One region of the Bacillus sp. AK128 genome, then DNA from elsewhere that is predicted to be linked to it. Evidence: riboswitches for the same ligand, from Rfam matches in the RefSeq annotation. Region 1 holds a riboswitch; the other holds the start of a gene.
The links. A riboswitch is a leader RNA that binds a small molecule or an ion and turns the genes downstream of it on or off. The one in region 1 is predicted to bind thiamine pyrophosphate.
Positions count from the first base shown of each region.

Region 1 (4,430 bases):
TTACACTAAAGCCAGATATCTTAATGTCACCAGAAGTGATTCCCATCAGACCGACCATCATTCGAATAGTAGTTGTTTTACCAGCTCCATTTGGTCCTAGAAAGCCGAAGACCTCTCCTTTGTTTACTTCAAAATTTAGAGAATCAATGATGGTTTTCCCTTTAATTTTTTTTGTTACATTTTGTATCTGAACAATTCCTGTCATTTGGTATCTTCCTCTTTTCTCATCCCGTATTTTCATGCGGGTTTTTATGATACTTTGATCATAATGTAAAAAAGTCACAGTACTGAAGTGAGTATCGTCATAATAAAGTCACATCTTATGTTGCGATAAAGTAATAACGGTGTTTCTTAGGTAATAGGAATCTAGCTCATTAGCTTATGTAGGAAACAAAATCGAATTAATTAGTTTTAAGCCATTAGCTCATACTACAAAGAAAGGAGGCGTAGTATGGAGACATTAACATATAAACAATCTTGGTTCGGAAATGTAAGAGGAGATATCCTATCTGGAATAGTCGTAGCACTTGCATTGATACCTGAAGCGATTGCCTTCTCTATCATTGCAGGTGTTGATCCGATGGTTGGATTATATGCTTCGTTCACTATTGCAGTAGTGATTGCTTTTGTTGGTGGTAGGCCGGGAATGATTTCAGCAGCTACAGGTGCGATGGCCTTATTATTTATTGATTTGGTTGCTGAACATGGAATCCAATATCTTCTAGCTGCGACAATTTTAACAGGAATTATTCAAATACTATTTGGAGTCTTTAAATTAGCTAGATATATGAAGTTTATCCCGAGGTCTGTGATGGTAGGATTCGTCAATGCGCTTGCCATTATGATTTTCACCTCTCAGCTTCAGCACTTTGTAGGGGAACAGTGGATTATGTATGCTCTGGTTGGACTAACCTTAGCGATTATTTATTTATTTCCATATCTTATAAAAGCAGTTCCTTCTACATTAGTTGCCATTGTAGTCATCACTGCTTTATCCATTTTCATGAACTATGGAGTTAGAACTGTAGGAGATATGGGAACAATCACTCAGACGTTGCCAGAATTCTTCATTCCAAACATCCCTTTGTCAATCGATACCCTTATGATTATCTTTCCTTATTCTTTGGCCCTTGCTGTTGTTGGTTTATTAGAATCGTTATTAACAGCCACGATTGTCGATGATATGACAGACTCTGATAGTAATAAAAATGTTGAAAGTAGAGGTCAAGGTATAGCGAATATTGTGACAGGATTTTTTGGAGGTATGGCAGGATGTGCGATGATTGGTCAATCAGTAATAAATGTTAAATCTGGTGGAAGAGGAAGGCTATCTGCCCTAGTAGCAGGTGTTTTCTTAATGTTTTTAATTGTCGTACTTGGTGATATTGTAGTCCAAATACCGATGGCGGCTCTAGCTGGGGTGATGATCATGGTATCAATAAGTACTTTTGATTGGAACTCACTTCGAACCTTACATTTAGTGCCTAGAAGTGATGCGATTGTGATGGTGATTACTGTTTTAGCAGTTGTTTTAACCCATAACTTAGCTATTGGGGTATTCACTGGTATCTTATTAAGTGCCATTTTCTTTGTGTCTAAAATATCAAGAGTCCGTGTAAATAGTAAGGTGGAGGGGAATACAAGAATATATGAAGTTAAAGGAGAGCTCTTTTTTGCCTCTGTTACAGAACTTTTAACTAAGTTTAATTACAAAGAAGAGATGAAAGTTGTAGAAATTAATTTAAGTCGTTCGCATATTTGGGATGAATCTGCTGTTGCAGCCGTAGATAAGGTTGTTTCAAAATTTAAATCGAACGGTATCCAAGTAGAGGTAACGGGGTTAAATGAGGATAGTACGGAACTGGTAGAAAAGCTAGCAAATAAATTGAGTTCTCATTAAAAGAGGTGATGCTGAGTGTATAAAAAGATTGTTTTAGCAACAGATGGTTCAGAGCATTCAAAGCGAGCTGCTGAAAATGCCATTCATATTGCAACATGTACAGAAAACTCGAAAATCGAAGTCATTTATGTTGTAAATGCAGATCGAGCAAAGTCGGATGTGTTAGCTAGCTGGAATTCAATTGAGATTAATGACTCAAGAAAAGAAAGAATGAAGGATGTTGAAAAGAAGGCTTTAGAAGCTGGGGTTAACTTTGAGGTCAAGGTATTACACGGTGAGCCTGGTCCAGCAATCGTGGAATATGTAAATAAGTCGAATACGGACATTGTTGTGATTGGTAGTAGAGGTCTGAATACGTTACAAGAGTTTGTTCTAGGTAGCGTTAGTCATAAGGTTGCTAAACATGCAAATTGTCCGGTGTTGATTGTAAAGTAAAAGCTTTAATAGATAAAACTACACTGACACCAATGTGGTGGAAGGTTCTTCCTTGACATATATTTCCTAAAACTATAACATTGAAGATAACTTGAATATATGCACTAGGGGTGTTATTTAACTGAGATGAGAATTACCTCAAACCCTTTGAACCTGAACTAGGTGAAACTAGCGTAGGAAAGTGTAAACTCTTATACATATTTATAGAGCGATTGTGCCTTATTTTTAATATGTAGTTATTTGTTTTTACGCAATTTTCCTATGGGAGAGTTGCGTATTTTTTTATTTATCTATCTATCTATCATTATTAGTTAAGTAATATCAAATTTAAAATAGGAGTTGTTAGGATGACTAGAACAGTATTAGTAACAGGTAGTAGTAGAGGTTTAGGAGCAACTATTGTAAAGACATTGGCGGAAAGAGGATTTAAAGTGGTTATCAATTACTATAAAAGCAAAGATGCTGCTGAGAAGCTAGTTTCAGAGATTGGTGAGAAGAATGCTATTGCAATTCAAGCTGATGTAACAAATCGTAAAGAAGTAGATAACTTGATCAAAGAAGCAACGGAATATTTTGGTCAAATAGATGTTGTAGTCAACAATGCTTTAGTAGATTTCAAATTTGATCCAACCAAACAAAAAACCTTCACAGAACTCACTTGGGATGATTATCAAAAACAACTTGATGGTACTTTAAAAGCAGCATTTAATGTAATTCAAAGTGTCCTACCTCAATTTATGGAACGAAAAAATGGAAGTATTATAGGCATAGGTACTAACTTATTTCAAAATCCTGTTGTACCTTATCATGAATATACAACAGCTAAAGCTGGATTAATAGGTTTTACACGTAATATCGCTGCTGAATTAGGCGTATATGGTATAAGAGCGAATGTAGTTTCAGGCGGATTATTAAAAACGACTGACGCCAGTGCTGTTACAACACCAGAAGTATTTGATTTAATTGCACAATCAACACCATTGAAAAAGGTGACCACACCTCAGGATGTAGCAAATATGGTTGCTTATTTATCTTCGGAAGAAGCGAACGGTATTACAGGTCAAAATTTTACAATCGATGGCGGTTTGACAATGAACTAATGCTTAAATGATCATGGATAACCTCCAAAAGAAGGAGTATCCATGACAATTATTAATGATCTATTTTGAGGTGTAAACAAATGACAAAAACTATAGAAAAACAACTACACTTAGGTGTTTTGCTGTATGGTTGTGGACACCATCAAGCTGCTTGGTTAATGCCTGACTCAAGCGTTGAACGTATTGGTGACATTTCTTACTACCAATCTTTAGCGCAGTTAGCGGAAAAAGGTTACTTTGATGCCGTATTCTTTGCTGATAATCAATCTTTCCAAGCTAAAAATTTTAGTGATATGCCTGCATTTTGGTTGGATCCAATAGTTAATTTAACTGCTATATCTCAAGTAACAAATCATGTGGGATTAGTTTCAACCATCTCAAGTACTTTTTCTAATCCTTTCACCGCTTCACGGCAGCTATTAAGTTTAGATCATATTACAAAAGGACGTGTTGGTTGGAATCTTGTTACGTCAATGACTGATTTAGAGGCGTTAAATCATAGTATGGAAGAACTGCCTCCTCATGACAAACGTTATGAGAAGGCAGATGAATTCGCTGCTTTAATGAGTAAGTTATTTCTTTCATGGGACAGTAAGGAGTTTCTACATGATCGAGAAGAAAGAAAATTGATAAATCCTTTAAACATTAAGTCTTTTAATCACGAAGGTACCTATTTTAAAGTATGTGGCCCATCCACTACGCCAAAAAGTCCGCAAGGTAAACCAGTCTCCATGCAAGCAGGGGCATCTAAACAAGGCATTGCATTAGCCGCAAAATATGCTGATGCAGTCTATTCAGTGTCGTGGAACTTAAAACAAGCAAAAAAATTTCGTCAAAAATTAGATGAACAAGTTAAACAAAGCGAAAACAGCAATAGACATATTAAAGTATTTCCAGGCTTAGTAACCTATGTAGGTCATACTCATGAGGAAGCTTTAGCCAAAAAAGCTGCATTAGATGAGCAATTACCTCTTGAAACAGCTCTAAAGCAGTTG
Region 1 is NZ_CP096379.1:4,505,424-4,509,853, reverse strand. Features, by position in the region: gene M1D60_RS22530 (ABC transporter ATP-binding protein) at 1-205, opposite strand, end outside; gene M1D60_RS22525 (SulP family inorganic anion transporter) at 452-1,900, shown strand; gene M1D60_RS22520 (universal stress protein) at 1,916-2,335, shown strand; TPP riboswitch at 2,432-2,532, shown strand; gene M1D60_RS22515 (3-oxoacyl-ACP reductase) at 2,683-3,435, shown strand; gene M1D60_RS22510 (LLM class flavin-dependent oxidoreductase) at 3,516-4,430, shown strand, end outside.

Region 2 (4,430 bases), 1.0 Mb from region 1:
AACAGGAGTCCTTCAAATTATTTTTGGTCTGCTTAAACTGGCTAGATTTATGAAATTTATTCCGCGTTCCGTAATGGTAGGGTTTGTTAATGCGCTTGCGATTTTAATTTTCACTTCGCAGTTACAGCATTTTGTGGGAGAAGGAATTGCCATGTATGCAATGGTAGCGGGGGCTCTTGCGATTATTTATCTGCTACCAAGAATTACAAAAGTAGTACCATCACCACTAGTAGCGATTGTTGTGATTACAATTATTGCTATATACACAGGTAGTGGAGTTCGTACAGTAGGAGATATGGGTGAGTTAACTCAAGCTTTACCGTTTTTCGGTATTCCCAATATTCCTTTCACATTTGAAACATTAGTGATTATTTTCCCTTACGCTCTAGCTTTAACTATGGTTGGTTTGCTGGAATCTTTATTAACAGCTACGATTGTTGATGATATGACAGACACTACAAGTGATAAGAACATGGAGAGCCGTGGTCAAGGGATTGCGAACATTGTGGCTGGATTCTTTGGTGGTATGGCTGGATGTGCAATGATTGGCCAGTCTGTGATTAACGTAAAGTCAGGCGCTAGAGGTAGATTATCAGCTTTAGTTGCAGGTGTGTTCTTAATGTTCCTAATCTTAGTATTAGGAAATGTCGTAATCCAAATTCCAATGGCCGCTTTAGTAGGTGTCATGATCATGGTTTCCATTGGTACATTTGACTGGTCTTCTCTTAAGAATTTAAATAGAGTACCAGTAACGGATTCCATAGTTATGGTGGTCACGGTGGTAACAGTAGTTTTCACCCATGACTTATCAAAGGGTGTATTCGCTGGAATTATATTAAGTGCCATCTTCTTTGTTGCGAAAATATCAAAGGTACATGTTTCCAGCTCGTTTGATCATGTATTAAATAAAAAGACTTATAGAATAAGAGGGCAAGTATTCTTCGCATCTGTAACCGATCTTGTTGAGTGCTTTGATTTGAAAGAAGAAGTACAAAAGGTTGAAATTGACTTCTCGCAGGCCCATGTCTGGGATGATTCAGCGGTTGCAGCTATCGATAAAATTGTTATTAAACTAAGAGAAAATAATACTGCAGTTACGATCATTGGCTTGAATGAGCATAGCTCTACGCTAGTGGACCGTTTAGCTGTTCACAATAAGCCAGGCGCCAAGTTGTCTGGACATTAATAGATTGTGTGGAACTCCCATCCCTTGTGGATGGGGGTTTTTCTGTTTTAGGGAGTATGAGTATTGGTTTTTCCTCTCTACCTCCGGCTTGCTTTGTCCTTCATCTGCCTCATGAAGGACATTTACTCTCTACCTCCGGCTTGCTTTGTCCTTCATCTGCCTCATGAAGGACATTTCCTCTCTACCTCTTGCTTGTTTTGTCCTTCATCTGCCTCATGAAGGACATTTCCTCTCTACTTCTGGTTTGCTTTGTCCTTCATCTGCTTCATGAAGGACATTTCCTCTCTACTTCTGGTTTGCTTTGTCCTTCATCTGCTTCATGAAGGACATTTCCTCTCTACCTCTGGCTTGCTTTGTCCTTCATCTGCCTCATGAAGGACATTTCCTCATGAGTGCTGATTCTCTTGAGTTCGTGCTGGTATTGGGATTAGTGCAATTCTTCATGTATATCAACAGCCTGAAACTTAGGTGAAAATCCGGCTTCTAGGATTCTTACGCAAAACAACAATCTATACAAAACCAGCATTTATTAAAAACAGCTACCATTTCATTCCAAAAAGTTATACATTTAAGTAGGGAGTGATGAAATTGAAATATATTCTAATTTCATTATTAATAATTAGTCAGCTGGCTGGATTTTTCTTTCTTGTTCAGCAGCAGTTTGTTACGGCCATTATTTGTTTTATTCTAAATGGATTAGCACTGGTACTCTTATTAATCACACTAATTCGAGACCGTGTGAAGGAAAAAAAAGAGGAGGAAGACAATGATTATCGCGACTACTGAGTTTGTACCTGGTAAGGAAGTTAAGGAGTATATTGGTTTTGTTAAGGGGAGTACTGTTCAATCCAAGCATATTGGGAAAGATTTATTGGCTGGCCTTAAGACAATTGTAGGTGGAGAAATTAAAGAGTACACAGAGATGATGGAAGAGGCAAGAAAAAATGCAATTGGGAGAATGGTAAGGGATGCAGAGGCGAAGGGTGCAAATGCAATTATTGCGATGAGACTAGAAACCTCTGCTGTCATGACCAATGCTTCTGAAATTATCGCATACGGGACAGCAGTTATTGTCGATTAAAAATCAAGTGAGTAGTTGTTGACAAATATTTGTAACATGTTATGATGATTACGAAAATAACATAATCGAATGATTTCACTAGGGGAGCCTTTAAAAGGCTGAGATTAAAGTTTCACTTTAAGACCCTTTGAACCTGATCTGGTTTATACCAGCGTAGGGAAGTGGAGGTTGGAATCTTTATTCCTTTCTAACTACAAAACCACTTTTCTTATGAAAAGTGGTTTTTTTGCATTTATGCATTCACTATACCTCTAACCTAGTGGAAAAGTTCAAGAAAATGGAGGGGAAGTATGAAATTTACTGAGCAATTAAGGAAAGATGCAGACGCGATTTGGGAAGCAAGCTTTCATCACCCGTTTGTAACAGGGATAGCGGATGGAAGTCTGCCCTTAGAATGTTTTAGGTTTTATGTTTTACAGGATTCCTATTATTTAACGCATTTTTCAAAGGTTCAGGCACTAGGTGCATCAAAAGCATTAGACCTACATACGACATCTAGATTTGCGGCACATTCACAGGGGACATATGAGGCAGAACTTCAGCTGCATGAGAATTTCTCTAAAAGAATGGGAATAACAGAGGAGGAAAGACAATCCTTTCAACCAGCCCCTACTGCTTATGCCTACACATCACATATGTACCGTGCAGGTTATGGTCATCTAGGAGATATTCTATCTGCTATTCTACCTTGCTACTGGCTTTATTATGAAATTGGAGAAAGGTTACAAGGAGCAACTCCTGCAGAACCAATCTACCAGGATTGGATCGCTGCATATGGCGGCGAATGGTTCAGAGAGTTAGTAGAAGAACAGATTAATAGATTAGATGAAATAGCCAAATGCTTAACTGAGGCGGACCTTAAACGAATGAGAGAAAACTTCCTAATTAGCAGCCAATACGAGCTTTCTTTCTGGGAAATGGCCTACAAACAAGAAAAATGGCCAGTAACCGAAACAGCAAACGTTTAGGGGATAATTAAGGAAAGACAGATTCTTGTAAGTTTTGCTTATGTAAAAAATCAAACTGATTATTAGCACTGTTGATTGAAGTGGAAGGATGCGAGACTCCTGAGGGAGAAGCCGTTCAGGTGAGACCCCACAGGCAAAGCCGAGGAGGCTTAATGGAACTTCTGCTAAGGTCGCTCACGTCCTGTGAGCAACGCAGAAGCCAGCACATCCTGTGCAAGTGCGGAAAGCGAGTGTCCTGTAACGAAAATCAACAACTTAATTTAAAAGAGCTAGCTTTTAAAATACAGGCCAAAAACGGCCAATAACTTGAACCAACTCGGAGGGAATACCTATGTCAAAAGGATTAAAGCTTACAGATATATTAGTAACAGTTATCATTGCGATTGTATTTGGTGTTGTTTATAAACTATGGAGTCCTATTTATGCAGCTGTTGCTCCATTAGGTCTTCATGTGGATCAACTTCTTTATGGAATGTGGTTTATTGCGGCTACTGTTGCGTTCTTGATTATTAGAAAACCTGGAGTGGCCTTTCTAGCAGAAGTTGCAGCAGCATCTGGTGAATTTTTAATGGGATCTGAATGGGGACTTGAAGTATTAATTTATGGAGTATTCCAGGGTCTTGGTGCAGAGCTTATTTTCATGTTATTCCTTTACAAGCGCTTTGATCTATTAGTAGTAAGTTTGGCTGCTGTTGCTTCAACGGTTGGATCGTTAATTATGGACTTCTATAAAGGATATATTGGAGACCTAGCTCTTTGGAACTTAAGCCTGTATATGGGTGCAAGAACCATCGGTGCAATTTTAATAGCGGGAGTATTTGCTTATTTCCTAGTGAAAGCATTAGAAAAGACAGGGGTAACCAACTTGGTTAGATCAGCCGATCAAGCAGATTACGACGCATTGAATCAATAGGTTGTGTCAAAGTACAGTGTTGATTATTAGCAGGGTTGATTGAAGTGGAAGGACGCGAGACTCCTGCGGGAGAAGCGTGGTGAAGGAGACCCCGCAGGCGTGAAGCGCCGAGGAGGCTCCCGAACCCGCCCGTGGAAAGCGAGTGTCCTGGAACGGAAATCAACAACAAACTTTAACATAGCCAATCAATAAAGGATAGGTGACGTATGAAGCCTTGTATGAAACTTGAGAATCTACGACTGAAATTTCCAAAAGAGAAAGACTTGCTATTTAAAGATTTAA
Region 2 is NZ_CP096379.1:3,459,254-3,463,683, reverse strand. Features, by position in the region: gene M1D60_RS17370 (SulP family inorganic anion transporter) at 1-1,186, shown strand, start outside; gene M1D60_RS17365 (hypothetical protein) at 1,775-1,972, shown strand; gene M1D60_RS17360 (YbjQ family protein) at 1,953-2,267, shown strand; TPP riboswitch at 2,338-2,444, shown strand; gene tenA (thiaminase II) at 2,558-3,235, shown strand; gene M1D60_RS17350 (ECF transporter S component) at 3,567-4,148, shown strand; gene M1D60_RS17345 (ABC transporter ATP-binding protein) at 4,355-4,430, shown strand, end outside.
Region 2: linked by a shared signal. The riboswitch ahead of tenA (thiaminase II) and the one ahead of M1D60_RS22515 (3-oxoacyl-ACP reductase) in region 1 are both predicted to bind thiamine pyrophosphate.